Regions from separate parts of the Microbacterium sp. 2MCAF23 genome, predicted to be linked through region 2. Evidence: riboswitches for the same ligand, from Rfam matches in the RefSeq annotation. Region 2 holds a riboswitch; each other region holds the start of a gene.
The links. Region 2 has a riboswitch for thiamine pyrophosphate ahead of AB4078_RS16600 (ECF transporter S component). Riboswitches for the same ligand answer to the same signal wherever they lie in the genome.
Positions count from the first base shown of each region.

Region 1: another riboswitch for thiamine pyrophosphate. It lies ahead of thiM (hydroxyethylthiazole kinase); the one in region 2 lies ahead of AB4078_RS16600 (ECF transporter S component).
Region 3: another riboswitch for thiamine pyrophosphate. It lies ahead of thiO (glycine oxidase ThiO); the one in region 2 lies ahead of AB4078_RS16600 (ECF transporter S component).

Region 1 covers NZ_JBFRGY010000004.1:6,965-16,932, reverse strand. Annotated here, with positions in the region: gene AB4078_RS04735 (hypothetical protein) at 1-455, shown strand, start outside; gene AB4078_RS04730 (urease subunit gamma) at 581-1,267, shown strand; gene AB4078_RS04725 (urease subunit alpha) at 1,267-2,967, shown strand; gene AB4078_RS04720 (urease accessory protein UreF) at 2,970-3,671, shown strand; gene ureG (urease accessory protein UreG) at 3,664-4,419, shown strand; gene AB4078_RS04710 (urease accessory protein UreD) at 4,416-5,159, shown strand; gene AB4078_RS04705 (HoxN/HupN/NixA family nickel/cobalt transporter) at 5,149-6,120, shown strand; TPP riboswitch at 6,177-6,270, shown strand; gene thiM (hydroxyethylthiazole kinase) at 6,261-7,127, shown strand; gene AB4078_RS04695 (bifunctional hydroxymethylpyrimidine kinase/phosphomethylpyrimidine kinase) at 7,124-9,331, shown strand; gene argC (N-acetyl-gamma-glutamyl-phosphate reductase) at 9,660-9,968, shown strand, end outside.
Region 2 covers NZ_JBFRGY010000015.1:264,453-274,420, forward strand. Annotated here, with positions in the region: gene AB4078_RS16590 (ABC transporter ATP-binding protein) at 1-746, shown strand, start outside; gene AB4078_RS16595 (D-alanyl-D-alanine carboxypeptidase) at 1,159-3,096, opposite strand; TPP riboswitch at 3,321-3,430, shown strand; gene AB4078_RS16600 (ECF transporter S component) at 3,426-4,076, shown strand; gene AB4078_RS16605 (ABC transporter ATP-binding protein) at 4,073-5,641, shown strand; gene AB4078_RS16610 (energy-coupling factor transporter transmembrane component T family protein) at 5,638-6,441, shown strand; gene AB4078_RS16615 (TetR/AcrR family transcriptional regulator) at 6,443-7,072, opposite strand; gene AB4078_RS16620 (MFS transporter) at 7,290-8,600, shown strand; gene AB4078_RS16625 (glycoside hydrolase family 3 protein) at 8,614-9,968, shown strand, end outside.
Region 3 covers NZ_JBFRGY010000019.1:19,220-29,187, forward strand. Annotated here, with positions in the region: gene AB4078_RS18135 (hypothetical protein) at 1-87, opposite strand, end outside; gene AB4078_RS18140 (HupE/UreJ family protein) at 151-1,353, opposite strand; gene AB4078_RS18145 (DUF6882 domain-containing protein) at 1,379-2,110, opposite strand; TPP riboswitch at 2,204-2,304, shown strand; gene thiO (glycine oxidase ThiO) at 2,298-3,443, shown strand; gene thiS (sulfur carrier protein ThiS) at 3,555-3,815, shown strand; gene AB4078_RS18160 (thiazole synthase) at 3,929-4,669, shown strand; gene AB4078_RS18165 (ThiF family adenylyltransferase) at 4,666-5,940, shown strand; gene AB4078_RS18170 (HpcH/HpaI aldolase family protein) at 6,043-6,846, opposite strand; gene AB4078_RS18175 (2-keto-4-pentenoate hydratase) at 6,831-7,619, opposite strand; gene hpaD (3,4-dihydroxyphenylacetate 2,3-dioxygenase) at 7,616-8,779, opposite strand; gene hpaE (5-carboxymethyl-2-hydroxymuconate semialdehyde dehydrogenase) at 8,951-9,968, opposite strand, start outside.

The sequences.
Region 1 (9,968 bases), on a different contig from region 2:
TGCAGCAGGACTATGCGCGACTGGGCGCCGGGGACGCGATCGCCGCGCGGACGGCGACCACGATCGGCTCCCTCGTCGGCACCGTGTCGCAGCTGTTCCCACGGCTGGATGCGAGAGCCGCGGATGATCAGCGCGGTCTCGCCGAGGTCGAGTACACCGACAAGCTCGGCCGCCTGGTTGCGGCGCTGGATCGCGACTACCTGCTGGACATCTTGCAGAATCCGCAGCTGTGGGAGGACCCGGACGAGCGGATCCAGGAGGTGCAGGAGGCCCTGGACGCCGTATCCCAGCAGGCGCTGGACAACGTCAAGCAGGTGAACGCCCGCAAAGCCCTTCATTTCCAAGTCTCACTGGACTCATTGGTCGGCCGCGATGAGCTGCGCGATTGGGAGCGCGAGTTCACACGCAACTCGAAGCCGACCGACTCGGGCGAGGACCAGACGGACCGCAAGTGACGGGGGCGCCGGCGGAGGGACCGGGAACCGGGCCGAATCCGTAACACGGCGGAAACACGTTCGACCTCGAGCCGATACCCCGGGAGGCTTAGAGTCTCGATGTTCCCTGACATCGGAGGCCCTGCATGCACGTGAGTCCGGCTGAGACCGAGAAGCTCCTGCTGGCCGTCGCGGGCATGGTGGCGAGGGACCGCCTGGCGCGAGGAGTGCGGCTCAACTACCCGGAGACCGTGGCGCTGCTCAGCACCTGGGTGATCGAGCGGGCGCGCGAGGGCGCACTCGTCGAAGATCTCATGCAGCAGGGGCGCGAGGTGCTGACCGCCGACGAGGTTCTGCCCGGGGTCGCGATGATGCTGCACGATGTGCAGATCGAGGCCACGTTCCCGGACGGGCGCAAGCTGGTGACGGTGCACCACCCGATTCAGGAGCCGCCCACCGCGCGGTCGGACGAACAGGCCGTTCCGGCGGAGGCGCCCGGTGCGTACCGCATCGTGCCGGGATCGATCGAACTGAACGCGCGCAGCTCGGCGGATGCGGCGAAGAGCCTGGTCTTCCTGAACACCGGCGACCGGCCCATCCAGGTCGGCTCGCACGTGCACCTGCCGGACGTCAACACCGCCCTCGCCTTCGACCGTGCCGCGGCGCATAGCTTCCGACTGGACATCCCGTCGGGCACGTCGCAACGGTTCGAGCCGGGGGCGTCTCGCGAACTGGCGATCGTCGCCCTCGCGGGGATGCGCCGAGTGCCAGGCCTGCAACGGGGGAACACGGACGAACCGGCGCTCGACGCCGAGATGGGGAGGGGCGCCTGATGCGTCTGGACCGCGAGCGCTATGCGTCCATGTACGGCCCCACCGCGGGCGATCAGGTGCGCCTCGGCGACACCGATCTGTGGATCGAGATCGAGCGGGACCTCACCGCCGGCGGCGAGGAGGCCGTGTTCGGAGGCGGCAAGTCGATCCGCGAGTCCATGGCGCAGTCGATCGCTACCCGGGCCGAGGGCGCGCTCGACACCGTGATCACCAACGCGATCGTGCTCGACTGGTGGGGCATCGTGCGCGCCGACGTGGGCCTGCGCGACGGCCGGATCGTCGCGCTGGGGCGCTCGGGCAACCCGGACATCGCCGATGGCGTGCATCCCGATCTCGTGATCGGGCCTTCGACCGACGTGATCTCGGGCGAAGGGAGGATCCTCACCGCCGGTGGGATCGACTCGCACGTGCACCTGCTCTCACCGTCGCAGATCCACGAAGCTCTCGCAGCGGGGATCACCACGATCGTCGGCGGCGGCACCGGCCCCTCCGAGGCATCCAAGGCGACGACCGTCACCCCGGGGGCGTGGCACCTCGAGACGATGCACCGGTCGCTGGACCGCTTCCCGGTCAATGTGCTGCTGCTCGGCAAGGGCAGCACGGTCTCCCAGGAGGCGCTGCGCGAGCAGGCGCTCGCCGGTGCCGCCGGATACAAGATCCACGAGGACTGGGGGGCCACGCCGGCCGCGATCGACGCGGCGCTGACGGCCGCCGAGGAGTGGGGCCTGCAGGTCGCGCTGCACTCCGACTCGCTCAACGAGACGGGCTATGTGCAGTCCACCATCGACGCCATCGGCGGGCGCGGCATCCATGCGTTTCACGTCGAGGGCGCCGGCGGCGGTCATGCTCCGGACATCCTCGCGATCGCGTCGCTGCCCAACGTGCTGCCCGGATCGACCAACCCGACGCTGCCGCACACCGTGAACACCGTGGCCGAGCACCTCGACATGCTCATGGTGTGCCACCATCTCAATCCGGCCGTGCCGGAGGATCTGGCGTTTGCGGAATCCCGGATCCGGGCCACGACGATCGCCGCCGAGGACATCCTGCACGATATGGGGGCGCTCTCGGTCACGTCCTCCGACGCCCAGGCGATGGGGCGGATCGGCGAGGTCATCACCCGCACCTGGCAGGTCGCGCACGTCATGAAGCACCGTCGCGGGCGGCTGAGCGAGAGCCTGCCCGCCGACAACGAGCGGGCCCGGCGATACGTCGCCAAGTACACGATCAACCCGGCCATCGGGCACGGGATCGATCACGAGGTCGGATCCGTCGAGGTCGGCAAGCTCGCCGATCTCGTGCTGTGGGATCCGCGCTTCTTCGGCGTGCGCCCCGAGGTCGTCATCAAGGGCGGCGGCCTGGTCTGGGGCGCGCTGGGGGATCCGAACGCGTCCATCCCGACGCCGCAGCCGGTCCTGATGCGCCCCGCCTTCCTGGACGCGATCGGCGCCGATCTGTCCGTGACGTTCGTCTCGCCCGCCGCGCTCGCCGACGGTCTCCAGGAGCGTCTGGGCCTGCGCCGCCGGCTCGCCGCTGTGCGGAGCACCCGGGCGGTCACGAAGGCGGATCTGAAGAACAACGACGCCCTCCCGCGGATCGACATCCGTCCCGACACGTTCGCGATCTCGATCGACGGCGAGTCCGTGGTACCCGCCCCTGTGGATCGGCTTCCGCTCGCCCAGCTGTACGCGATGTTCTGATCATGACCGCTCCGGCACTCCTGTCGACGCGCCCCGCGTCGCTCACCGTCGCGATGCTGCTCGCCGACGGCCGGCTGCCGTCGGGCGGGCACGCGCATTCGGCCGGTCTCGAGCCCGCACTTCTCGCGGGCATGTCCGCGGAGGAGGTACCGGCGTACCTCGTCGGGCGGGCGCGGACCACGAGCCTCCTGGAAGCCGGGACGGCGGTCGTCGCACGGCACCGGCTGCGTGACGCCTCGTCTGATCCGGGGCTCGACGAGATCGTCGATCACTGGGCGGCGCGCACCCCCAGCGCGGCGCAGCGTGAGGCGTCCCGGCTCCTCGGACGAGGTGTTCTGCGCCTGGCTGCACGGCTCTGGCCCGATGCCGAGGCCGTGCGGGCATGCGTCGAGCTGACAGCCCCGCCGAGGCCGGTGGTCGTCGGCGCGATCGCCGCGGTGACCGACATGGATCCGCGTGACCTGGTCCGGGTCTTCGTCTACGAGGACGCGCAGACCGCCGCAGCGGCTCTGCTCAAGCTCGCCCCAACCGACCCCGCGGTGCCCGTCGGCTGGGTCCTCGCTGCGTGCACCGCAGTCGAGGAGTTCGTCGACGCCGTCGCCGAACTGACCGATCCCGCCGGCATCCCCGCCGGCAGTGCCCCTCACTCCGAGGGCTGGGCGGAAGCCCACGCCCTCACGAACCGGAGGTTGTTCCGTGCCTGATTCCCTCGTTCCCCGTGCCCTCCGCCTCGGCATCGCCGGCCCCGTCGGGGTGGGCAAGTCCACCCTCATCGCAACGGCGTGCCGCGCTCTCGCGGACGAGATCGCGCTCGGCGTGATCACGAACGACATCTACACCGACGAGGATGCGCGCTTCCTCCGCTCCGCCGGCGTGCTGGATCCGGACCGGATCCGCGCGGTGGAGACCGGCGCCTGCCCGCACACTGCGATCCGCGACGACGTGACGGCGAACCTGCTCGCCGTCGAGGACATCGAGCGCGACTTCGCGCCGCTGGATGTCGTGATCATCGAGTCCGGCGGTGACAACCTGACGGCGACCTTCTCGCCGGCGCTCGTGGATGCGCAGATCTTCGTGCTCGACGTCGCCGGGGGCGGGGATGTCGCGCGCAAGGGCGGCCCGGGGATCGCCCGCGCCGACCTGCTCGTGGTGAACAAGACCGACCTCGCCCCGTATGTCGGCGTCGACGTGGCGCAGATGGTGCATGACGCGTCGGACGCCCGGGATGGCAGAGAGGTGCTCGCGCTCTCGCGCACCGACCCGGACTCCGTGGCGCGGCTCAAGGGCTGGGTCCTGGATATGCTCGCCGCGTACCGCTCCGGCGCGCATGAGCCCCAGGATCCGGGCCCGATGGCGCCGCATTTCCACGCCGACGACAGCGAGGCCGGCGGATACGTGCACAGCCACGATGACGGTGCGGTGCACGTGCACGCGCACGCGGAATCCCGGTGACGGACGCCGTCACCGCATCGACCACGGTCGTCCAGGTCGCAGCCGGTGCCGATCGTGCCCGCGTCGTGCTGCGCTCCGGCGCGATCGCCGCACGCATCCTGGAACGCCGGCCGCGCTACGCCCGCGTCGGGCTCGTCGCCGCGGGAGCGCTCCTGCTCGGGGGCGATGCCGTCGACCTGCGCATCTCGGTCGGCGCGGACTGCACGCTCGAGCTGGAGGACATCGGCGGCACCGTCGCCTATGACGGTGAGGGCAGACGCGCCTCGTGGACGGCGCGCATCGAGATCGGCGACCGCGGGATCTGCACGTGGCACGGCCAGCCCTTCGTCATCGCCGACGGCGCCGACGTCGACCGTCGCACGGACGCGGAACTCGGCGACGGTGCGGCGCTGCTGCTGCGCGAGACGCTCATCCTGGGCCGTGTCGGGGAGCGCGGGGGCGCGATCCGGGCGCGCACCGGGGTCACCGTGCAGGGCACGCCCGCGCTGATCGAACACCTGGACGTGGATGGGCGGTCTCCGATCCCCGGGGTCCTCGGCTCCGATCGCGTGCTCGACAGCGTGGTCCTGATCGGGCGCGAGCCCGCGGAGCAGGATCCCCCCTGGCGCACGAGCGGGATCGCTGTGCTGCGCCCCGAGCGCGGTGGGCTGGTGGTGCGATCGGTCGTCGACGCTGCCCATCTCGGCGATCTCGCGACCAGGTGGGGCGCGCTGCGGGAGGAGCTGATCCATGAGGCCTAGCCCGGCCGCGTACGTCGTCGGTGCGCTGCACGTTCTCGGATGGGGTGCGCTGCTGCTGTCCGCGGGATCTCCGCTCGGCATCGGGCTGGGGGTCACCGCGTATCTGCTCGGACTCCGGCATGCGTTCGACGCCGACCACATCGCTGCGATCGACAACACGACGCGGCAGCTCCTCGGGCGCGGGCGTCCGGCGCGAGGCGTGGGTCTGTGGTTCTCCCTCGGTCACGCGAGCGTCGTCTCGGTCCTCTGCGTGCTGCTGGCGTTCGGTGTCGGCGCGCTCGCCGCGGGAATCTCGGATCCGGACTCGCCGCTGCAGGTCTGGACGGGCGTCATCGGTCCGGTCGTGTCGGGCGTCTTCCTGCTCGTCATCGCGGGGGCGAACATCCTCGCCCTGCGCCGCCGTCGCCGGCCCGGCGATCATCGGCACGGCGGTCCCGCATGGGCGCTGATGGGCCGGCTCAACGCGGTGATCGACCGACCGTCGCGGATGTACGTCGTGGGCCTGCTGTTCGGCCTGGGCTTCGACACGGCGACGGAGATCGGTCTGCTGGCCCTGGCGGGCTCCGCAGCGTCCCGTGCCGTGCCGTGGTGGATGATCCTGATCCTCCCGGTGCTGTTCGCCGCGGGCATGTCGCTGCTGGACTCCGCTCAGGGGGCGATGTCGCGGCGCGCATACTCGTGGGGCTCGACCGGACGCGAGCGGGCGATGCGGCGCTACGACCTGCTGGTGACGGGCGTGTCGATCGTCGTGGCGCTCGTGATCGGCGTCGCCGAGCTCGCGGGGGTGGCGCTGCGGAGCCTGCCGCACCCGAGTGGCTTCGCGCGCGCCGTGGGCGAGCTCGATCTGAACGCGCTCGGGTTCGTCCTGACCGGGCTGCTGATCGTCTTCTGGGCGGCCGCCGCAGCGTGGGCCGGGGTCGTGAACGGACAGCGGTCCGCAGAGCGGTCCCCGCTGGACTGACCGCGCCTTCGCCGCGCGCGAGGCGTGCGAGGCGAAGGCGCCTGGCTAGACTGGCCCGCAGTGACACGGGGTGCCGCATCCGCGGCTGAGATCACACCCGTCGAACCTGATCTAGGTCGTACTAGCGAAGGGATGTCGCGATGAACGCGCGTCTGGAATTGTCGTCCGAGTCCACGGTGGAATCCGCCGCGGACCTTCTCACGCAGCTGCGGGCGGAGCCCCCGCTCGTGCAGTGCATCACGAATTCGGTCGTGACCGGCTTCACGGCGAACGTGCTGCTCGCGCTCGGCGCGGCTCCCGCGATGGTGGACATCACGGGCGAAGCCGGCATGTTCGCCGCGATCTCGTCCGGGCTCCTGGTCAACCTCGGCACGCCCACGCCCGAGCAGCGCTCGGCGAGCCTCGAGGCCGTCGGCGGTGCGCGCACGGCGGGGACGCCGTGGGTGCTGGATCCGGTCGCGGTCGGCGTGCTGCCGGTGCGCACCGCGCTGGCGCAGGACCTGCTCGCGCTGCGTCCCACCCTCATCCGCGGCAACGCGTCGGAGATCCTCGCCCTCGCCGGCCGCAGCCTGGGCGGACGCGGCGTGGATGCACTGGACGGCACCGAGGCGGCGGGTGGCGCAGCCCGCGAACTGGCCCGGAGCACTGGGGGAGCGGTGGCCGTATCGGGCCCCGTCGACCTCCTCGTCGACGCCGAGCACGAGATCCGGATCGCGAACGGTGATGCCCTGCTCACCCGTGTCACAGGGGGCGGCTGCGCGCTGGGTGCGGTGATGGCCGCCTTCCTCGGGGCTGCGCGGCAGACCGGCGACAGCCCTCTGGTCGCCGCCTCCGCGGCCACCCTCGTCTACACGCTGGCCGCCGAGGACGCCGCCTCCCGATCCGACGGTCCCGGATCCTTCGCCGTCGCCCTGCTCGACGCGCTCGCGGCGATCCGGCCGGAGTCCCTCACGGCGCGCGCACGCGTCGAGGCCGTGGCGATCGAGACGGCGGAGGCCACGGCATGACGCTCGCAGACGTCGCCACCGCGCCGCGCCACGCCGGCACCCGCGAGGCGACCTCGCGGCGAAGGCTGACGGCGGAAGACCTTGCGCTCTACCTCGTCACGGACCCCGTGCTGAGCGGTGCACGCGGAGTGCCCGCCGTGGTCGACGCCGCCGTGGCGGGCGGTGTCCGGATCGTGCAGCTGCGCGACAAGGACGCCGATGACGCCGCGATCGTGGAGCAGCTCGTCGAGCTCTCCGAGGTCATCGCGGGGCGGGCGCTGCTCGTCGTCGATGATCGGCTCGACGCCGTCGTGAAGGCGCGGCGCCGCGGCGCGCGCGTGGACGGCATCCACATCGGCCAGTCGGACGTGTCGCCCCTCGTCGCCCGTTCGGTGCTCGGCCCCGATGCGATCGTCGGCCTCACGGCGAACCAGCCGGCGCACCTCGAAGCCGCGACGGTGCTGCCGGCCGGCACCGTCGACTACCTGGGTGTGGGAGTGATCCACCCCACGACCACCAAGCGCAACCACCCGCCGGAGCTGGGCGTGGCCGGATTCGCCGCGTTCGCCGCGGCCAGCTCGTTGCCGTGCGTCGCGATCGGCGGCATCAGCCGTGAGGATGTGGCCGCCCTGCGTGCGGCGGGCGCGGCCGGCGTCGCCGTGGTGTCCGCATTGTGCGCGGCCCCGGATCCTCGGGACGCGGCGCGCACGCTGCTGCGGGCCTGGGGTGCGGGCGGCGTGCCGCGGGTGCTCTCGATCGCCGGCAGCGACCCCTCCGGGGGCGCGGGAATCCAGGCGGATCTCAAGGCGATCGCCGCGAACGGCGGTTACGGCATGGCCGCGATCACCGCTCTGACCGCGCAGAACACCCGCGGCGTCCGGGCCGTGCACGTCCCGCCCGCCGCATTCCTGCGCGCCCAGCTCGACGCGATCGGCGACGACGTGCGGGTCGACGCCGTGAAGATCGGAATGCTCGCAGAGGCCGCGGTCATCGCGGAGGTCGAATCGTGGCTGCGAGCGCACCGCCCGCCCACGGTCGTGCTGGATCCGGTCATGGTCGCCACCAGCGGGGACCGGCTGCTGGACACCGAAGCGGAGCAGGCCCTGCGCGCGCTGCTGCCGCTGGCCGACCTCCTCACTCCGAACCTCCCCGAACTGGCCGTCCTCGTACGGGAGCCTGCGGCGACGAGCTGGACGGGCGCCCTCGGCCAGGCGCAGCGGCTCGCGGCGGCGACCGGTGCGCTGGTGCTCGTGAAGGGCGGGCATCTCGGCGGCGACGAGGCGCCCGACGCGCTCGTCGGTCCCTCGGGGCCGGTACGCGAGTATCCCGGCTCCCGCATTCGCACCGCGAGCACCCACGGCACAGGATGCTCGCTCTCCGCCGGGCTCGCGACCCGCCGGGCTGCCGATCTCGACTGGCGCGATGCGGTGGCCGAGGTGCGGTCGTGGCTGCGCGAATCGATCGCCGCCGGCGCCGGGCTGCAGGTCGGATCCGGTCACGGTCCGATCAGCCACTTCGCCGGGCTGTGGCGGCGCGGGGGACTGGCCGCCGTCCCTGAGGCGGAGACCGTCGCCTCGGACTGGTGGGAGGCGATCGCGCCCATCCGGGACGCGATCGACGAGCTGCCGTTCCTGCGCCGGATGGTGGACGGATCCCTCTCGGCGGCCGCGTTCCGCTGGTATCTGGCGCAGGACGCGTTGTACCTGCGCGAGTACGCGCGCACCCTGGCCGAGGCGGCCCGCCTTGCGCCGACTCCTGAGGAGCAGGCGTTCTGGGCGCACTCGGCAGAGCAGGCGGTGATCGTGGAGCTTGAGCTGCACGCGAGCAGGATCTCTCCCGACGGGGTGGGGGTCGACACGTTCCGGGCCGAGCCCGCCCCGGCGACCGTCGCCTATCTCGACCACCTCCGCGGTGCCGCGTTCGATGCCGACTACGGCGTGCTGATCGCGGCCCTGCTGCCCTGCTTCTGGCTGTACTCCGACGTGGGCGCCAGACTGCACGCCGCTGCCAGCAGCGACCCGTCGCGCCCCTTCGCCGAGCACCCCTTCAAGGACTGGCTCGACGAGTACGCGGATCCGGGGTTCGCCGACGCGACGGCGAGGGCGATCCGGTTCGTCACCGCGCGCGCGGCCGCCGCGGATGCGGCCACGCGCGAGCGGATGCGGGTCGCTTTCGTGCGCTCGAGCGAGCACGAGCGGGCCTTCTTCGCCGCGGCCGCTCTCTGAGCGAGCGCAGCGCGACGGGTGGCGGCGGCCGGGTGTCGCCGCCACCCGCGACCGGGCTCGATGACGCACGAAGGCGCCCTCGATTTGGAGGAGAGCGCCACCCCGCGCTATCGTCGCCGCATGCTTCCGGCTCCGCACACGACCACCCTCACGGGTGCGGTCGTGGTGCGTCGACGCCGTTCGGGCGACCGCCGACTCTAGGCGACCCCGCGCTCCCGCGTCGTTCGCGGTCGAGTGCCGGCGTCGCCGCCTCCGGCCCCGCATCGCACTCCTGTCCCGCGCCGTCTTCTTGGGCGTCGCCGGCAGACCCGACCGTTAAGGTGGAAGCATGACGTATTCCGTCGCCGTCTCCGGCGCATCCGGTTATGCGGGCGGCGAGATCCTTCGCCTGCTCGCGAACCATCCCGACGTCGAGATCCGCACCGTCACGGCGCACTCGAACGCCGGACAGAAGCTCTCCGAGCATCAGCCGCATCTGCGCTCGCTCGCGCACCTCACCCTGCAGGACACGACGCCGGAGATCCTCGCCGGCCACGACATCGTGTTCCTCGCCCTGCCGCACGGCCAGTCCGGTCAGTACACCGACGCCCTCGGCGAGGTCCCGCTCGTGATCGATGCGGGAGCCGACCACAGACTC
Region 2 (9,968 bases):
CCCAGATGGAGCGTTCCGACCTGCGCTCCCGCACCGGCATGGTGCTGCAGGATCCGTGGCTGTTCGCGGGCACGATCCGGGAGAACATCCGCTACGGACGCTCGACCGCGACCGACGAAGAGGTCATCGACGCCGCCAAGGCGACCTACGTCGACCGCTTCGTGCACGCCCTCCCCGAGGGCTACGAGACGAAGCTCGACGAGGACGCCTCGAACGTCTCGGCCGGTGAGCGTCAGCTGATCACGATCGCGCGCGCGTTCGTCGCACAGCCGTCGATCCTCATCCTGGACGAGGCCACGTCGGCCGTCGACACCCGCACCGAGCTGCTGCTGCAGCACGCGATGGCGGCGCTGCGGCATGGGCGCACGTCGTTCGTGATCGCGCACCGTCTGTCCACGATCCGCGACGCCGACCTCATCCTGGTGATGGAGCACGGCGACATCGTGGAGAAGGGCACGCACGAGGAGCTCATCGCGGCCGAGGGCGCGTACTGGCGGCTGTACCAGTCGCAGTTCGAGCAGGCCGCGAGCGACACCGATGCCGACCAGGCTCTCGTCACCGGAACCGTCACGGTGCCGACGGACGGATCCGTCGCGTCGGTCCCTGAGCTTGTCGAAGGGGCCGAGGCCGGCGGGGCCGTCGTCGCCGGGGCGGGGACCGCTCCTGTCACGGTGGCCGAGCGGGTCATCGAATCGGCCGAGCGGCCGGACGGCCCGTCGATCGAGTTCGGCGACGACCGGGTCTGAACCGTCCCCCTCGATGAGAGCGCCGTCGTCCTGTTCGCAGGGCGGCGGCGCTTTCGCGTTGCCGGATTGCGCCGTACATTGTGCGCCGTGCACCGGGGTTGGCGTCGGGGCCGGGGTCAGCGGCAGGGACGGGTGCTGCCGAAGTCGCAGTCGAAGTTGAAGTCGAAGTCGCAGTCGAGGGCGGATTCGGGGTCGCGGCGGGGCGCGGCCGCAGTCTCAGCCGTCGCAGCGGCGGGGCCGTGCCCCCGTGTGTTCAGGTCGCACTTTCTGCTCTGCCAAGGCCGGTTTCAGAGCAGAAAGTGCGACCTGAGCGGATCCAGTGCGACCTGAGCGGATCCAACGCGACCCGGACCGACCGGCTGCGACAGGGTCATACTCGCCCGACGACCGTTGCCGGTCGGATCCGGGATCCCTACTGCGTGAGTCCGAGCAGCTCGAGGGGATGGGTGAGGCGCCACCAGAGGCTGGGGCCGTGCAGGGCGGTGCGCAGTTCCAACGGCACCGAGGCGGAATCCAGGGGACCCTTCAGGCTGAGCGTTCCCGCCTTCTCTCCGGCCTTCCACTGGTCACCGAGCGAGAACTTGGTGGTCGCGGTGGCCGAGGCGCCGTTCCACAGCACGACCCGGCCGTCTTCGGCCGCGACGACCTGGGTGGTCTCGCCCCACGCCGTGTCGACGGTGCCCAGCGTCGCACCCTTGCCGACGGTCTGCGGCTGGTCCTTCAGCGCCGCCTCGATGCCGGCGTACAGGGCTCGTGAGGCATCGACCCGGCCCTGATCGCTGTCCTGCCCGAGGGCGGCGACGTAGATTCGCACGATGGTGTCGCTGTCGGAGACGTCCTTTGCCGAGAGCAGGTTGTAGCGAGTGTCGTCCCCATCGCCGATCGTGCCGGTCTTGATGCCGACGATGCCGGCGTCGTCGATGAGGCCGTTGGTGTTCTTCACGACGCCCGCGCCGGGCAGCTCGACGCTCTTCTGCTTCACGATCCCGGCGATCACCGGGTTCTTCTCGGCGATCTGGCCGAGCTGAATGAGCGCGCGCGGGGTTGCGACGTTGCCGAAGTCGAAACCGGAGGGCGTGACGACCGTGATGTCGCCGAGGTCGTGCTGGCGCAGCCATTGGTTGGCGGCGGCGGCGTAGTTCTCCTCCGTACCCCAGACCTCGCGGGCGAGCCGGTCGGCGTAGTTGTTCGCGGAGCCGAGCAGGATCCCCTCGTAGAGCTGGTACTGGGTGAGGGATCCGTCCACAGGCACGTCGAGCGCGGACTGATCCTGCCTCAGGTAGCTCAGGTAGTCGTCGCTGTCGGCCTGGGTGAATGCGAACGAAGGACCCTGCTCGCCGGGCTTGAGTGGAAGCTTGTCGAGCGAGACGAGCACGGTCACCAGCTTCGTGATGCTGGCCATCGGCACCTGCTGCTCGGCCGAGGCGATCGTGCCGATGCCCTCGACGCCCACGGCGGCGCTGCCCGTGGCAGGCCAGGCCGCAGCCGCCGCAGGGGCGGCGGCCGGCTGGAACTCGACCGCGGAGGCGACGGGCTGCACGGCGTTCAGCGGCCAGAGCGCGGTCGTGGCGCCATACGCCACGATCACGGCGAGCACTCCGACGAACGGCAGCAGCACGCCGGGCCGGACGAGGGTTCGGTGCGGGGCGTCGTCGAGCAATGACCGGGAGGGAGCCGTCGCGGCGGCCGTACCGGCGCCCACCCGGGCCACGTCCACCCAGGTGAGAGCGGCGGTCGGGGTACGGTCGGGGCCGCGGACGAGCCCTGCGGAGGGCAGCGGTCGCACGGGGGCGACGGGGGTCCGGTCGGCATCGGTGCCTGCGGCTGTCTGCGGCACGGAGGCTGGTTCGGTAACGGCGGTCCGACCTGCGCTGACGGCAGGGACGAGGGGCGTCGGCTCGACGATCGGATCCTCCGGCAGCGCGGGCGGCGCCGACTCCGACGTTACGGCCGGCGCTGACGTTACGGCCGGTGCCGACGTTACGGCCGGTGCTGACGGTGCGGTCGGTGCCGACAGGGCGGGCGGCGCGATCTCGATGGCCGGATCCTTCTCGGCGACCGCCGACTCAGAGGTCGAGGCCGACCCAGAGGGAACCGCATCCGTCGCTCCTCCGAACAGCGATGCGGAGGGGGTCGACTCGGGTGCGGGGAACAGCGGTGCGTCGGGAGGGACGTCCTGCGCGGGGAACAGCGACGCGGATCCGCTCCGCTCCGGCGTCGTCGAGAACAGTCCAGCCGGCTCGACCGCGGTCTCGTCGATCTCCGTTTCGGTGCCCTCTGCATCGAGTGCGTCAGCGTCGACGATCTCCGGATCGACCTGGGCGGCCCCCGGACCGTCGTCATTGTTCACCCCCCTACCGTATCGGGCGCCCCTGTCAACGGCGGGTATCCTGCGCGTTCGGGCGGTCCGGGAGGCCGGGGCGATCACGACGCGGTCAGGGCGATCCGCCCGCTCGGGTCCGCCGAAGGATGACCCTCCGCGCGAACCGAGGGCATCCGGCGACAGCGCAGGGGATGGGCTGCGTCGCACCACGACGAGGCGGTCGCCGCCGCTTCCTCACGGCGCTAGAATGGGCGGATCACCACGGGAGTCCGGCGAGCCGGGCTGAGAGGGAGCGAATCGCGCTTCGACCGTCGAACCTGATCCGGATCATGCCGGCGCAGGGAGGAGTTTCCATGATGCACACATCCGTCCGCGCGTCCGAGACGAACGCAGACAGCACGCAGAGCCGGGGCCTCGGCCGTCCGGGACTCTGGCGCTGGCGCGTCGTCGACATCGTCGTCGCCAGCGTGATCGCCGTCGCATGCGCCGGCGTCTTCCTGCTCTGGGACATCGTCCACGTGGGGCCGAGCGCCCTGCTCACCCCGCTGCTTCCCGGCCTGCAGGAGCTGCTCGCAGGTCCGTGGCTGCTCGCCGGAGTGCTCGGCGGTCTCATCATCCGCAAGCCCGGTGCGGCGCTGTACACCGAGCTCGTCGCCGCGGTGATCGAGTCGCTCGTCGGCAACCAGTGGGGCCCGCTGACGATCGTGTCGGGGCTCGTGCAGGGCCTCGGCGCCGAACTCGTGTTCCTGATCTTCCTGTACGCCTCGTGGCGGCTGCCCGTCGCGCTGCTCGCGGGAGCCGCCGCCGGTCTCGCCTGCGGCATCAACGACCTGATCCTGTGGTACCCCGGATCCGGGACCCTGTTCATCACGGTCGCGCTGATCTCCGCCACGGTGTCGGGCCTGATCGTCGCGGGCCTCGGCGGGTGGCTCATCACGCGGGGCCTCGCCGCGACGGGCGCCCTCAGCCGCTTCGCCTCCGGGCGTTCCGCGGCTGCGCGGGTGTGAGCGCGGCACGGCCAGGAACGCCCGCGCGGCTCGAAGCGCACGGCTGGGGCTGGCGCTACGCCACCCGGCGTCGCTGGGCGATCCGTCACGCCTCCGTCCAGATCGAGCCGGGGGAGCGCGTGCTGCTGCTCGGCGCTTCCGGATCGGGCAAGTCGACCCTCCTGCAGGGCCTCGGCGGAGTGCTCGGCGGCGCCGACGAGGGCGAGGCCGAGGGAGCGCTGCTCGTCGACGGGGTCCCGGCGGACCGCGCCCGCGGCAGGGTGGGAATGGTGCTTCAGGATCCGGACACGCAGACGATCCTGGCTCGCGTGGGCGACGACGTCGCCTTCGGGTGCGAGAACCTCGGAGTTCCGCGGGCGGAGATCTGGCCGCGTGTGGACGCAGCCCTCGCCGCCGTCGGGCTGGACCTGCCCCTCGATCGGCCGACCTCGGCGCTGTCCGGCGGGCAGAAGCAGCGGCTCGCGCTCGCCGGCGTGCTCGCGATGCGTCCGGGGGCGATCCTGCTCGATGAGCCGACGGCGAACCTGGATCCCGCCGGCGTCGCCGAGGTGCGTCGCGCGGTCGGCTCGGCGCTGGACGCCACCGGGGCGACCCTGGTGGTGATCGAGCATCGCATCGACGTGTGGATCGACCTCGTCGATCGCGTGATCGTGCTCGGCGCGACAGACGACACGACGGTCGTGATCGCCGACGGCGACCCGCGCGCAGTGCTGGAGGAGCGTGCCGACGAGCTCGCCGCGATGGGCGTGTGGGTGCCGGGCATCGACGTCGCGGCGCGGGCCAGAGCGCTGGTCCGCGCGCCGTCGCCGTCACCGGAGGCGCCCACCGGACCCGTCTCCGGACCGCCATGCCGTGGTCCGGGTCGCGCGGCCGGCGAGCGCGGCGCGGGCGGCGACGGCGGCGAGGAACTGCTCCGCGCCGACAGTCTCGTGGTCGGCCGCGCGAAGGGGATCCCGGTCGCCGGACCGTTCGACCTCGTGGTCCGCGCCGGCGAGGTGCTCGGGATCACGGGTCCGAACGGCGCAGGCAAGTCCACGCTCGGGCTCACCCTCGCCGGTCTCATCCCGCCCCAGCGCGGACGGGTGCGCGCCACTGCGGCCCTGCACGCGGACGCCTCGGGGACGGATCCGTTCTCGTGGTCGTCGCGGGAACTGCTCACGCGCATCGGCACCGTGCTGCAGAGCCCCGAGCATCAGCTGCTGGCGAGCACGGTGCGCGACGAGCTCTCGATCGGGCCCCGCGCGCTGCGCCTGCCCGATGCCGAGATCGAGGCCCGCGTGACCGAGCTGCTGGGAAGGCTCCGCCTCGACGCGCTCGCGGCGGCGAACCCGTACACGCTCTCCGGCGGTGAGAAGCGCCGGCTGACGGTCGCGGCGGCCCTCGCGACCCGGCCTCGCGTGCTGGTGCTCGACGAGCCCACGTTCGGGCAGGACGCCCGCACCTGGGCGGAGCTGGTCGCCATCATCGCCGAGGTGCGCGACGCGGGCACCGCGGTGATCGCGATCTCGCACGACGAGGACGTGCTGCGGGCTCTGGGTGCGCGGCGACTGGAGGTCGGCGCATGACCCTGGCCCTGCCCGACATCCGTGCGGTCCGCCCCGGACCGATCGCGCCGCGCAGCGCGCTGGCGAAGCTCGCCGCCGCGCTGCTGATCACGCTGCCGCTGATCCTCTCGGTCGACGCCCTCTCCGCGCTCACCGCTCTGGTGCTCTCGATCCCGCTGCTGCTCTGGTGCGGTCTCAGCGCGCGCGAGTTCTGGCTGCGCACCGCAGTGCTCTGGATCGCGGCGCCGCTCAGCGCCGTGACCATCGCGCTGTACGGCCAGGCGAGCGGAGCCGTGCTGTTCGACTGGTTCGTGGTGCACGCCACCGAGGGGTCGCTCACACTCGCCCTGGCGACGGGCCTGCGGGTGCTCGCGATCGGGCTCCCCGCGGTGGCCTTGTTCGCGACGGTGGATCCGACGGACCTGGCGGACGGCCTCGCGCAACGCCTGCGGCTGCCGGCCCGCTTCGTGATCGGCGCGCTGGCCGGCATGCGCATGCTCGGCCTGCTCGCCGAGGACTGGCGTTCGCTCGCGCTGGCCCGGCGGGCACGCGGCGTCGCGGATCAGGGCCGGCTCCGACGGGGGATCGGCATGGCGTTCGCGCTTTTCGTGCTGGCGGTGCGGCGCGGATCCTCACTCGCCACGGCGATGGAGGCGCGGGGCTTCGGCGCGCACGATCTGCCGCCGCGCACGTGGGCGCGTGCGGCGCCGTGGACCCGCGCCGACACCGTGCTGGTCGCGCTGGGCGCCCTCATCCCGGCGATCGCGATCACGGTCGCCGTCGCCGGCGGGACGTGGCACCTGATCCTCGGACCGTCCTGAGTCAGGGCCCCCGCGGGCCGGCCTCGTCCCCGAGGGGCACCACGAGCAGCTCCTCGATGCGGCGGCGCAGGGCCTCGGCCATGTCGACCGAACCGGGGTCGAGCAGCCACTGCAGCTGCAGGCCGTCCATGAGGGCGGTGAGTTCCGCCGCGGCGCGGTCCTCGTCGACGTGCGGGGCGAGGTGGCCCGCCGCGCGGGCGTCACGCAGGGCCTTGGCCGTGCCGGACCTGATCCGCTGGTAGCGCCGCACGAAGTAGTCGTGCGCGGGGTGCGCGGGGTCGGCGGCCTCGGCGGAGAGCACGGCGTACAGGGCGATGATCCCACCCACCTCGGTGTTGTGCCGGGCGAGGTCCACCATGCCGCGCAGGATCCCGATGCCGTCCTGGCCCTGCGAGCCATTGCGCCGGAACCGTTCGCGATCCTCCAGATCCCTGGTCTCCAGCACCGCCTCCATGAGCGATTCCTTGGTGGGGAAGTGATGGGCCAGACCCGCGCGGGAGATCTCGCAGACCTGCGCGATCTCGAGCATCGTGGCGCTGTTGAAGCCGACGCGTCCGAACAGCGCGGTCGCGGCCGCGATGATCCGCTCCCGCCGGGCGCGGCCCGTGGTGTATCCGCGTTCGGTCGTCATCGGTGTCCCATCGTATGCGTCGGCGGGCATCGGCGGGGGTTGCGCTGACACCGGATCCGCGGCTGGATCCGCAGCCGAAGGCGCCTGAGATGCCTGCGGAACAAAAACCTACATTTGTGCCGGTATTCATGCTAGCTTCGATCAACCGGCTCCGAGGACGCGTCGAGCGCCTTCGTCGGCCCGACCCGATCCCACCGCTCGCCCCCAAGGACTGACAATGACGTCGACATCATCCGACACGCCCGAAGAGCTGCGCCCGCCCATCACCGAGACCACGTTCGTGGCGACCGCGTCCGGCGAGGACGACCCTCCCGCGCCGATCAAGGGCGTGCGACGGCTGCTCGCCTGGATCATCCCCGCGAACTTCGCGATCTTCGTGATCTGGGGCGCGGTGCCGGGGATCCTGCTGCAGGCGCAGCTGATCGCGATGTTCCCCGACGAGAAGACCCAGGTCGCGAACATCGCGATCGTGTCGACGATCGGCGCCCTCGGCGCGATGATCGCTCAGCCGGCCGCCGGACAGCTCTCCGACCGCACCCGTTCCAGGTTCGGCCGCCGCGCGCCGTGGATCATCGCGGGCGCGATCGTGGGCGGTATCGCGCTCATCGCACTCGGGTTCATGAACAACCTCGTGGGCATTATCATCGCGTGGACGCTGATCCAGGTCGCCTACAACTTCGCGCAGGGCCCGCTCTCGGCGATCCTGCCGGACCGGGTCCCGGTCGCCCGCCGCGGCACGTTCGCCGCGCTCTCCGGCATCGGTCTCATGTTCGGCGCGCTCGGCGGTCAGATCATCGGATCCCAGCTCGCGCACTCGATCACGCTCGGCTACATCATCTTCGCCGTCTTCGCGGTCGTCGTGCTGCTCGGGTTCGTCGTCGCGAACCCGGACCACCCCAGCCTCAACTTCAAGAACGAGCAGTTCAGCTTCGGCGAGTTCCTGCGCACGTTCTGGGTCAGCCCGATCAAGCACCCGGACTTCTTCTGGGCGTTCACGGGCCGCCTGCTCCTCTACACCGGATACTTCGCCGTCACCGGGTTCCAGCTGCTCATCCTGAAGAACTACCTCGGCGTGAAGGACCCCTTCTCGGTGATCCCGCTGCTCGGCATCCTCAGCCTCGTGGGCATCCTCATCGCGACGGTGGTGTCGGGCCCGCTCTCCGACCGGGTCGGCCGGCGCAAGCCGTTCGTCTTCGGATCCTCCCTGCTCATGGCGGTCGCGCTGGTGTTCCCGATGATCGCCCCGTCCTACACGTCGTGGATGATCATGACCGTGATCAGCGGCTTCGGATTCGGCATGTTCCAGGCCGTCGACACCGCCCTGATGAGCCAGGTCCTGCCGTCCGCCAAGAACTTCGCCAAGGACCTGGGCGTCGTGAACATCGCGGCGACTCTGCCGCAGACCTTCGCCCCCGGCGTCGCCGGCGCGATCGTGCTCGCATTCGGGTACGGAGCGCTCTTCCCGATCGCGATCGTGCTGAGCGTGCTCGGCGCGGTCAGCGTCTGGTTCATCAAGTCGGTCAAGTAGAGGAGAACATGAGATGACGGACACTGTGAACGAGGTCGTGCTGCCCTACCGCGACGCCTCCCTGCCGATCGACGAGCGCGTCGAGGATCTGCTGGGCCGGATGGAGCTCGCCGACAAGGTGGGCATGCTGTTCCACACCATGGCGGCCTTCGCCGAGCTCGACGAGAGTAACCCGACCTTCGGACTCCCCTCGATCTCGTCCATGGTGCGCAAGCGCCGGATGAGCCACTTCAACCTGCTCGGCGCCGCTCCCGGCGGCCGCGAGTTCGCCGCCTGGCACAACGCCCTGCAGCGGATGGCCCTGGACACCCCGCTGGGGATCCCGATCACGCTCTCCACCGACCCGAGGCACTCGTTCAGCGACAATCCGCTCACCTCGCTCATGGCCGGGCCCTTCTCGCAATGGCCGGAGACGCTGGGCTTCGCGGCCCTCGGATCCCCGGAGCGGCTCGAGCGCTTCGCCGACATCGCGCGGCAGGAGTACCTCGCAGTGGGCCTCCGCGTCGCGCTGCACCCGCAGATCGACCTGGCCACCGAACCGCGCTGGTCACGGATCGCGGGCACGTTCGGGGAGGACGCGGATCTCACCTCGCGCCTCGTCGTCGGCTACATCCGCGGTTTCCAGGGCTCCGAGCTCGGCCCGGACTCGGTTGCGACCATGGTCAAGCACTTCCCGGGCGGCGGTCCGCAGCTCGATGGCGAGGACCCGCACTTCGCGTGGGGCAAGGAGCAGGTCTACCCGGGGGACGCGCGGGACTACCACCTGCGCCCGTTCATCGCGGCGATCGGTGCCGGCGCGACCCAGATGATGCCGTACTACGGTCAGCCCGTCGGCACCGACTGGGAAGAGGTCGGGTTCGGCTTCAACAAAGGCGTGCTCACCGATCTGCTGCGCGACGAGCTGGGCTTCGAGGGCATCGTCTGCACCGACTGGGGCCTGCTCACCGACGTCGTCGTGTTCGGCGCCGACATGCCCGCCCGCGCCTGGGGCGTCGAGCACCTCACCCGGCCGCAGCGCATGGTCAAGGCCCTCGACGCGGGCATCGACCAGTTCGGCGGCGAGCTGTGCACCGAGGAACTGCTCGGGCTCGTCGAGCGCGGCGAGGTCTCCGAGGATCGTCTGGATGTCTCCGTGCGGCGACTGCTGCGCGAGAAGTTCCGGCTCGGCCTGTTCGAGAACCCGTTCGTCGACGAGGGGACCGCGGAGGCGATCGTCGGCCGCGCCGACTTCGTCGCCGAGGGACTGGACGCGCAGAGCGACTCGCTCACGCTGCTCACGAACACGGCGGTCGACGGCGGATCCCCGATCCTCCCGCTCGCGCGCGGAGTGAAGGTCTACGCCGAGGGCGTGGCCGCCGAGGCGCTCGC
Region 3 (9,968 bases), on a different contig from region 2:
TCGGGCGGGTGTCAGCCCCCCGATGACGAGCAGCACGACCACGTTGAAGACGTAGAGCGACGCGAACCGCACGATCAGATTCCTCATGCGTCCAGACTGTCACGGAATCCGGTCCGGGCCGCTGCGCGGGTCGGATGGGCAGGGGTGGGCTCAGGGGGTTCCCGGCAGGCCGAGGACCCGCATCGCGAACCAGAGCAGGCCGAACAGGAGCACCACGGCGGTGACGACGATGCCCAGCACGGTCGCCGTGCGGGGCATGCGGCGGCGCAGCAGCAGGAGCGGCGGGAAGACCACGAGGATGACGGCCAGCTGCACCGCCTCGATGCCCAGGTTGAACACGAGCAGCGACCACAGCAGCGTCCAGGACCACGGCTCGTCGATCTTCAGCGCGGTCGCGAAGCCGAGCCCGTGCACGAGGCCGAAACCGAACACGATCCCGAGTCGCACGAGCGAGGCCGAGCGGGACGGCGGCGGCGCCGGCTCGCCTCGTCGTCGCGCCGCGCGTCGGAGCCGCTCCTCCCAGAGATGCCAGCCCGCGACGGCGGCGATCGACAGCGCGATGGCGGGCTCGACCAGATTCGCACCGATGTGCACGAGCCCGAGCGCGGCGAGCAGCAACGTGATCGAGTGCGCGAGGGTGAAGCAGGTCGCGGCGAGGACCACGTCGCGCAGCCGGCGCGAGCTGATGATGAGCGCGATGAGGAACAGGATGTGGTCGATCCCGGTCAGCAGGTGCTCGGCGCCGAGCAGGAAGAACTCGGCGAAGCGCGCGGTCCAGGGCTGCGCCGTCGAGAACTGCGGGTGCGCGGCGTCGAGGGCGGCGCTGCCGCTGCGGCCGTCGATCGCGTACGTCACGATCGTCTTGGTGTCCCTGACCATGCCCTCGGCGTCGGGGAACAGCGTGCTGTGCACGACCAACGCGCCGCCGTGGCCGGCCGCGCACGCATAGCGGATCCCGAAACGGGCGTAATCGGTCGCGTCCCTGGTGTGGAACACCGCGGGGCCGTCAGGATGCGGTGCACAGACCGAGCCGCCGTCGACCGCAACGGTGAATCGTTTCGTGGTGTACGCGAGGATGGCGGCGGCGTGGTCGGCGAGCACCTGGTTCTCCGCGCCCGGCCGAGGGTGCTCGATGGCAGTGGCGAAGAGCGCAGGGTCGTCCTGCGCCTTGGCGGCGGACGCGCTGAGCAGCTCGTGCTGGAGGTCGAACTCGACCCGGACATCGCTCGGGCCGGTCGCGGTGAGGTCGGCGTACGCGACCGTTGTCACATGCGCCCAGGCCGGGCCGGCGGACAGCAGCAGCGCGGCGACGGTGACGGCGAGGGCCACCGCGACGCGCGAGGCCGAGCGCATCTCCGGGTGCTTCGCAGCTTCCGGATCAGGCCTGTGGGGCCTGCCCGAGCTGCGACTCGATGCTCGCGATCCGGGCGTACTCGTCGAAGCGGAACGTGGCGCTGCCGCTCGCATCGCTGACGACCGCGGCCGAATACGCCTCATCGGCCCACTGCATGTTCCAGCCGGCGAGCCGGGCCAGATCCCACACGGAGGAGCGCGCGTCGGAGAGCGTCAGCTCGGACAGGATCCGAGGCAGGGCGACGACGGCGTCGGCGACCGTGAGCGGCGGAAGGGCTGCGTCCAGCAGGAACACGGCGCGCGTGCCGCTGCCGACCGGGGCGGAGTAGTACGGCGAGCGTCCGGTGATCTCCTCGGCGATCGCGCCGACCTGATGCGCGACGCCGGCGATCCAGCCGTCCAGGTCCGCGTCGATCTCGGCCGGGAACGGCAGCTCCGGATTGGACAGCGCATCGATCGAATAGGTCGTGCCGTAGTCGCGGAGGCCGGCGACGGACGGATCGGATCCGCCCTGCGGGTGCGCCCAGGCCCACATCAGCGAACGGGGTCCCGGGGCGATCGTGGCGACGAGCGATGCCCGCGCGACGAGCTGGCGGCTCGGATCGGTCTCCGACGTGAAGGTGAGGGTGCCCGCTGCAAGGTCGACGTCCCAGCGGTGCTCGCCCAGGGCGGCGGTCGCGGTGACCAGCTGGTCCTGGCGGAGGGCGGCGAACAGCGCGGCGCGGTCGGCGAGGGGCGCGAGGGCGGGGAACGTCATGCCCTCATCCTGCCGCGCAGGCCTATGAATGCGCCAGTCGCGCCGTCACGGAGGCGGCATCGGTGCATCACCGTCGTCACGACCCCCTAGGGTGGAGGGGTCCGCGGGAGCCCAGAGGGGCTGAGAGGGCCACATGCCGACCGCTGAACCTGATACGGGTCATACCGTCGTAGGAAAGGGCACAGCCATGCGCATCATCGTCGTCGGCGCCGGGATCATCGGCCTCGCCAGCGCTTCCGAACTGCTTCGACGCGGGCACGAGGTGACCGTGTTCGACCCTGCCCCGGCGGCGGGGGCGAGCCGCGCCGCCGCCGGGATGCTCGCTCCGACCACCGAGCTCGCCTGGGGTCAGGACGCCCTGCATCCGCTGCTGGCAGAGGCGGCGGCGCGGTACCCGGCCTTCGTCGCCGCCCTCGAGGAGCGCACCGGGCTCGGCACAGGCCACCGCCGCACCGCCACACTGGCGGTCGGCGTCGACGCCGCTGACCGGGCGACGCTCGCCGAACTCGCCACGCTGCGCGGAGGCGCCGTGCGGAGGATCACCGGATCGGAGGCGCGGGAGCTCGAGCCCGCGTTCGCCCCCGCCGTGTCCGGGGGACTGCTCGTCTCCGAGGATCATCAGGTCGACCCGCGCCTGGTCACTGCCGCGCTGCTCGCCGAGCTCGGCTCGCGGGTGCGCCTGGACGCGGTGGCCGCCGTCGAACGCGAGCCCGGCTCCGGACGTGCGACCGGGATCCGGTCGGCATCCGGCGAACGCGCGGTTGCCGACGAGGTGCTCGTGGCCGCCGGCCTGGGTGCGACGCTGATCGACGGAGTGCCGCGGCTGCCGCTGCGGCCCGTATGGGGTGACATCCTGCGCCTGCGGGTGCCGGATGCGATCCGCCCGCTGCTCACGCACACGGTCCGCGGACTGGTCCGGGGCTCCGCCGTGTACCTCGTGCCGCGCGAGGACGGCGAGCTCGTGCTCGGCGCCACCGTGCGCGAGGGCGGCGTCGAGGGCGTGCAGGCCGGTGGAGTGCTCGCGCTGCTGCGCGACGCGGAGCGGATCCTGCCCGGCATCGCGGAGTGCGAGGTCGTCGAGGTGCTCGCCCGGGCTCGCCCCGGCAGCCCCGACGCCGTGCCGCTGCTCGGCCGTGTGGCGCCAGGGCTGGTCGTCGCCACCGGGTTCGACCGGCATGGCGTGCTGCTGACGCCGTTGGCCGCTGAGCTCGGTTCGGACCTGGTCGAAGGGCGAGATGTCGCCCCGGCCTTCTCGGCGGCGCTGGATCCGTTCCGCTTCGGCGGCACCGGCGTGGCGGATGCCACCGTCGCCTCTGCTCTCAGCGTCGCCTGAACACCTCGTCCGTCGTGCGCCCGGACCTCGCCGTGCACTCGACGCCCCGCGCCTCGCCGGTGCCTCTGCAGGTCCCCTCCCGCGTATCGCGCATCCTCCGAAGAAAGGCCGATGATGACCGACACCTCCATTGCCCCCACGATCCGGCTGAACGGCGCCCCGCGTGCCGTCGCGGCCGGATCGTCTCTGCTCGACCTGGTGGCGCAGGTCACCGGGCGCGAGCTCCGCGCCGACGGCACGCGCGCCGACGGCGGACGCCTCGGCGTCGCCGCGGCGATCGCCGGCTCCGTCGTGCCTCGCACCGGCTGGTCCGTGCGCACTCTCGCCGATGGCGACGAGGTCGAGGTCGTCACCGCGGTGCAGGGCGGCTGACCGTCATGACCGCGATCGACACCACCCGCGCGCGTCCCGACCTCGCTGCGGACCTGCCCGCGGAGACGGATCCGTTCCTCGTCGCGGGGGAGCGGTTCTCCTCCCGTCTCATCATGGGGACGGGAGGCGCGACCAGCCTCGCACTGCTGGAGCAGGCGCTCCTGGCCTCGGGCACCGAGATCACCACCGTCGCGATCCGCCGGTTCTCCCTGGAGGGACGCGACTCCGTGTTCGCGCTGCTGGAGCGGCTGGGCGTGCGCGCCCTGCCGAACACCGCCGGCTGCTACACCGCCCGCGACGCCGTGCTGACCGCGCAGCTGGCCCGCGACGCGCTCGAGACCGATTGGGTCAAGCTCGAGGTGATCGCCGACAAGGAGACGCTGCTGCCGGATCCGGTGGCGCTGTTCCGGGCCGCGGAGGAGCTCACCGCCGATGGTTTCCGCGTGTTCGCCTACACGAACGACGACCCCGCACTGGCTCGCCGTCTGGAGGACGTGGGCGTCGCCGCGGTGATGCCCGCCGGGTCGCCGATCGGCAGCGGTCTGGGCATCCTGAACCCGCACAACATCGCGACGATCGTGGACCGCGCGGGGGTGCCGATCGTGCTCGACGCCGGGGTCGGCACCGCGTCGGACGCCGCGTTGGCCATGGAGCTCGGCGTGGACGCGGTGCTGCTCGCGAGCGCCGTCACCCGCGCGCACGACCCCGTGGCGATGGCGAGGGCGATGCGCGCCGCCGTCGAGGCGGGGCGGCTGGCGCGCGCGGCGGGGCGGATCCCGAAGCGACCGCTCGCCCTCGCCTCGTCCGGCGCCGAGGGGCTCATCGCACGCCGCCCGTCGGAGGCGGACCTGTGACGCCGGCCGCCGTCGGCGCCGCCGTCGCGGACGATGTGGTCGGGTCGGCTGATGCGGTTGGGCCGGCTGCGCTGCCACCCCTGGTGGAGCCAGGCCCCGAATTGCCTCCGGCGCGGGCCGCGCGGTTCGCCCGGCACCTCGCCCTCCCGGGGGTCGGCGTGGAAGGGCAGCGCCGCATCGCCGCCGCCCGCGTGCTGGTGATCGGCGCCGGCGGATTGGGCGCCCCCGCGATCCAGTACCTCGCCGCGGCCGGCATCGGCCGGATCACCGTGGTCGACGACGACCGGGTGGAGCGCACGAACCTGCAGCGGCAGGTGCTGCACACCGAGAGCGATGTCGGTCGTCCCAAGGCCGAATCGGTGCGGGAAGCCGTGGCGGCTCGGGACGCCGTGGTGCAGGTGGTCGCACGGGTCGAACGGCTCGGTCCGGACAATGTGCTCGCGCTCTTCGCGGCGCACGATCTCGTGCTCGACGGCAGCGACAACTTCGCCACCCGGTACCTCTGCAACGACGCGGCGGAGCTCACCGGCACCCCCGTGGTGTGGGCCGGGATCCTGCGCTTCGCCGGCCAGATGAGCGTGTTCTGGCCCGGTCGCGGGCCGATGCTCCGGGATCTGTTCCCCGAGCTTCCCGATGACGAGTCCCTCGACTGCGCGACCGGAGGCGTGTTCGGTGCGCTCTGCGGCGTGGTCGGATCGGCGATGGCCGTGGAGGCCCTCAAGCTCGTCTGCGGGATCGGCGAGCCGCTCGTCGGACGGCTCGCCCGGTACGACGCGCTCACCGCGAGATGGGACGAGCTGCGTTTCGCGGCGGATCCGGACCGCCCGCGAGCGACCGGGCTCGAGGCGGTCGCCGATGCGTGTCGCGCGGCGGCGGCGCTGCCGGAGGATCGCCTCCATGACATCTCCGCGGGCGAGGTGGCCGTGCGCCTGCGCGCCGGGGCGGGCGGTCTCGTCGTGGTCGACGTGCGCACGTCCACGGAGCGGGCGGCGGCGTCGATCCCGGGATCCGTGCACGTGCCGCTCGACCGTATCCTCGCCGACGGCTGGCCTGCGCTCGCCGCGGGGCTGGGCGAGGCCGCCGCGGACGGACGCGACATCGTCGTCACCTGTCAGTCCGGGATCCGCTCGGCCCGTGCGATCGATGCGCTGCGAGCGACCGCCCCAGAGGACACCCCGCTGCGCAACCTCGCCGGCGGCATGGCGGCCTGGGGCGTGCAGACGGCCGGACCGGGGGAGGAGCCGTGGCCCGCTCAGTCCGCGGCGCCCTGAGCGGGCCCCAGCCTGGCAGGTTCCCCTTCCCGTTTCAAAGCGCGCAAATGGTTCCACATCGGGCTCGGATGGAGCCATTTGCGCGCTTTGAAACGGATCGGGTCAGTAGCTGGCGGCGGGGCCCGCCTCCGCGGCCGGGAGGAAGCGGGTCGCGAGGGCCTCGGAGGCGCGGGCGAGCAGAGCCACGTCCGCCCCGACGGCGACGAACGCGGCACCCGCGGCGATGTATGCATCGGCGGCGACCGGGTCGAACGCGTTCACCCCGACCGGCTTTCCGGCTGCGGCCACCGCACGGAACACGTGCTCGACCGCGGCGACCACGTCGGGGTGCGTCTGCTGTCCGAGCAGCCCCATCGACGCGGCCAGATCCGAGGGGCCGACGAACACGGCGTCCACGCCGTCGACGGCGGCGATCTCGGCGGCCGCGTCCACACCCGCCGTGGTCTCGATCTGCACGGTCAGGGACACGTGTTGCGCTGCGTCGCCGAGGTAGCCCGCCACGCGGTTCCAGCGGGCGCTGCGGGCCAGGGCGGATCCGACGCCGCGGACGCCCGCGGGCGGATACCTGGTGGCCGCGACCGCGGCGCGGGCCTCATCGGCGGAGGAGACCATGGGGACGATGATGTTCTGCGCGCCCAGGTCGAGCACCTGCTTGATGATCACCGGGTCGTTCCACGGCACGCGCACGAGAGGCGTGATCGGGTAGGCGGCAGCAGCCTGCAGCTGCGTCTGGAGCGAGTCGAGCGTGTTGGCCGAGTGCTCTCCGTCGATCAGCAGCCAGTCCAGTCCGGATCCGGCGGCGATCTCGGTGACGAGAGGACTGCCGGTGCACGCCCACATGCCGATCAGTGCGCGGTCCGAGGAGGCGAGGACTTCGCGGAAGGTCGGATTCAGACGAAGCGGCATTCGATCGTTCCCATCGGTCCGTAATCGCACAGCACCTCGTCGCCGCGCGCCACCCACATCGGGCGCGTGAACGATCCTGCCAGGATGACCTCTCCTGCCTCCAGACGCGCGCCGTGCTGGTGGAACTTGTTCGCCAGCCAGGCGACGCCGGTGGCGGGGTGGCCCAGGACTCCGGCGGCGACGCCGGTCTCCTCGATCTCGCCGTTGCGCGAGAGCACGCCGGGCACCCAGCGCAGGTCGATCTCGTCGGGGCGCTTGTGCACGGTTCCGAGCACCATGGCGCCGTAGGCGGCGTTGTCGCTGATCGTGTCGACGATCGTGCGTCCTTCGAGCTCGATGTGCGAGTTCAGCACCTCGAGCGCGGGCACGGCGTAGTCGATCGCGGCGAGGGCGTCCTCGAGTGTGCAGTCGGGGCCGGACAGCGGCTCCTTGAGCACGAAGGCCAGCTCGACCTCGATGCGCACATTCGAGAAGTGATCGACGGGGATCTCGGATCCGGACGGGTACACGGTGTCGTCGAACATGACGCCGTAGTCGGGCTCCGTGATGCCGGTGGCCTGCTGCATGGCCTTCGAGGTGAGGCCGATCTTGCGCCCCACGAGCCTGCGACCCGCGGCCACCTGCGCGTCGCGCCAGACGCCCTGGATCGCATACGAGTCCTCGACGGTCGCCTCGGGATGGCGTGCCGTGATGCGCGGGATCACGCCGTGCGTGCGGTCGGCCTCGGCGAGCTCTGCAGCGAGCGCGGCGATGGTGGATTCGGGCAGGCTCATAGCTGATGGCCGAGCTTGTATTCGCCCTGCTTCCACTCCGGCATGGCCTCCTCGTCGGCGGGACGGGTGTAGCTGAACCCGTCGGCGCCGATCGTGACGGCCATCTCGCTGGAGTCGGTGCGGGCGACGACCGGCTGCGGGTTGCCGTCCAGGTCGAGCACGAGCGATGCGTCGGTGTACCAGGACGGCACGACGGGATTGCCCCACCAGTCGCGGCGCTGGTTGTCGTGCACGTCCCATGTGATGACCGGGTTGTCCGGGTCGCCCGTGTAGTAGTCCTGCGTGTAGACCTCGACGCGGTGGCCGTCGGGGTCGCGCAGGTACAGGTAGAACGCGTTCGACACGCCGTGACGGCCGGGACCGCGCTCGATCGCGTCGGAGCGGCGCAGCGCCCCGAGCTTGTCGCAGATCGCGAGGATGTTGTGCTTCTCGTGCGTCGCGAAGCACACGTGGTGCATCCGCGGGCCGTCACCGCCGGTCATGGCGGTGTCGTGCACGGTGGGCTTGCGGCGCATCCACGCGGCGTAGACCGTGCCCGCGTCGTCCTGAATGTCCTCCGTGACGCGGAAGCCGAGGTCCTGCATGTACTTCACGGCGCGCGGCACGTCGGGCGTGACCTGATTGAAGTGGTCCAGGCGCACGAGCTCGCCGGGGATGTGCAGGTCGTAGCGCCAGCTCATCCGCTCGACGTGGTCGGTCTGGTAGAAGAACTCGTACGGGAAGCCCAGCGGATCCACGACCCGCACCGAGTCGCCGATGCCCTTCACGAAGCCGGACGGGTTGCGGCGCACGTCGCAGCCGAGCTCGGTGTAGAACGCGACGGCGAGGTCGAGGTCCTCGGGCGTCCGCACACGGTAGGAGAAGGCGGCGACCGCCGCGACCGGGCCCTTGCGCAGCACGAGGTTGTGGTGGATGAACTCCTCCGTGGAGCGGAGGTAGATCGCCTCGTCGTCCTCTTCGGTCACGTACAGCCCGAGCACGTCGACGTAGAACACCCGCGACGCGGCCAGGTCGGTGACGACGAGTTCCATGTACGCGCAGCGGAGCACGTCCGGCGGCGGGGAGGAGGGGGTGGCGACCGGGTTGTCGGTCGTGATGGGCGCCTCCTGGCTGGTGAAGAAGCCCGAGGAGGTGAGCGTCATGTCTGCACGATTGGTCATGTCAGCGTCCTTGCGTGATGAGAGGTTCGGGATCCGGGTCGTCGAGATCCTGCTCGGCGGGGGTCCCTGAGCCTGTCGAAGGGATCCGGCTCGGATCGGCGCTTCGACAGGCTCAGCGGCCAGTCGGGATCGGTCGGCGGCCGGTCGGGATCAGTCGGTGGCCGGTCCGGATCAGCGGGGGTCCGGGTCGTCGAGGTCCTGCTCGACGGGCGGAAGCTGCTTGCCGAAGGCGGGCGTGTGCGCGGTGCCGAGCGTGATCTGCACGGACTGCTGCGTGGTGTAGAAGTCGACCGAGCGGTAGCCGCCCTCGCGCCCCAGGCCCGACGCCTTCACGCCGCCGAACGGGGTGCGCAGGTCGCGCACGTTGTTCGAGTTCAGCCAGACCATGCCCGACTCGATCGCCTGCGCGAAGTTGTGCGCACGGCGCAGATCCGAGGTCCAGACGTACGCGGCGAGACCGTACTTGGTGTCGTTCGCGAGCGCGAGCGCCTCCTCCTCGGTGTCGAACGGGGTGATCGCGACGACCGGGCCGAAGATCTCCTCCTGGAAGATCCGCGCCTCGGGGGCGACATCGGCGAACACCGTCGGGGCGACGTAGTTGCCCGTCGGGAACCCTTCGGGGCGTCCGCCGCCGGCGAGCAGGCGTCCCTCGCCCTTGCCGATCTCGATGTAGCTCATGACCTTCTCGAAGTGGTTCGGGTGCACGAGCGCGCCGACCTCGGTCGAGGGGTCGCCGGGCAGGCCGACGACGATGTTCTTCGCGCGCTGGGCGAACTTCGCGACGAAGTCGTCGTAGATGCTGCGCTCGACGAGCACGCGGGATCCGGCCGTGCAGCGCTCGCCGTTCAGGCTGAACACGCCGAACACGGTGGCGTCGAGAGCCGCCTCGAGGTCGGCGTCGGCGAACACGACCGCCGGGCTCTTGCCGCCCAGCTCGAGCGACAGGCTCTTGAACTGCGGGGCCGCGGCGGTCGAGATCGTCGCGCCGGTGGAGCTGTCGCCGGTGAACGAGATGATCGGCACGTCGGGGTGGCGCACGAGGTGGTCGCCCGCCACGCCGCCGGATCCGAAGATCAGGTTGAACACGCCGTCGGGCAGGCCCGCCTCGCGGAAGATCTCGGGCCACAGCACCGCGGAGAGCGGGGTGTAGCTGGCGGGCTTCATGACGACCGTGTTGCCGGTCGCGATC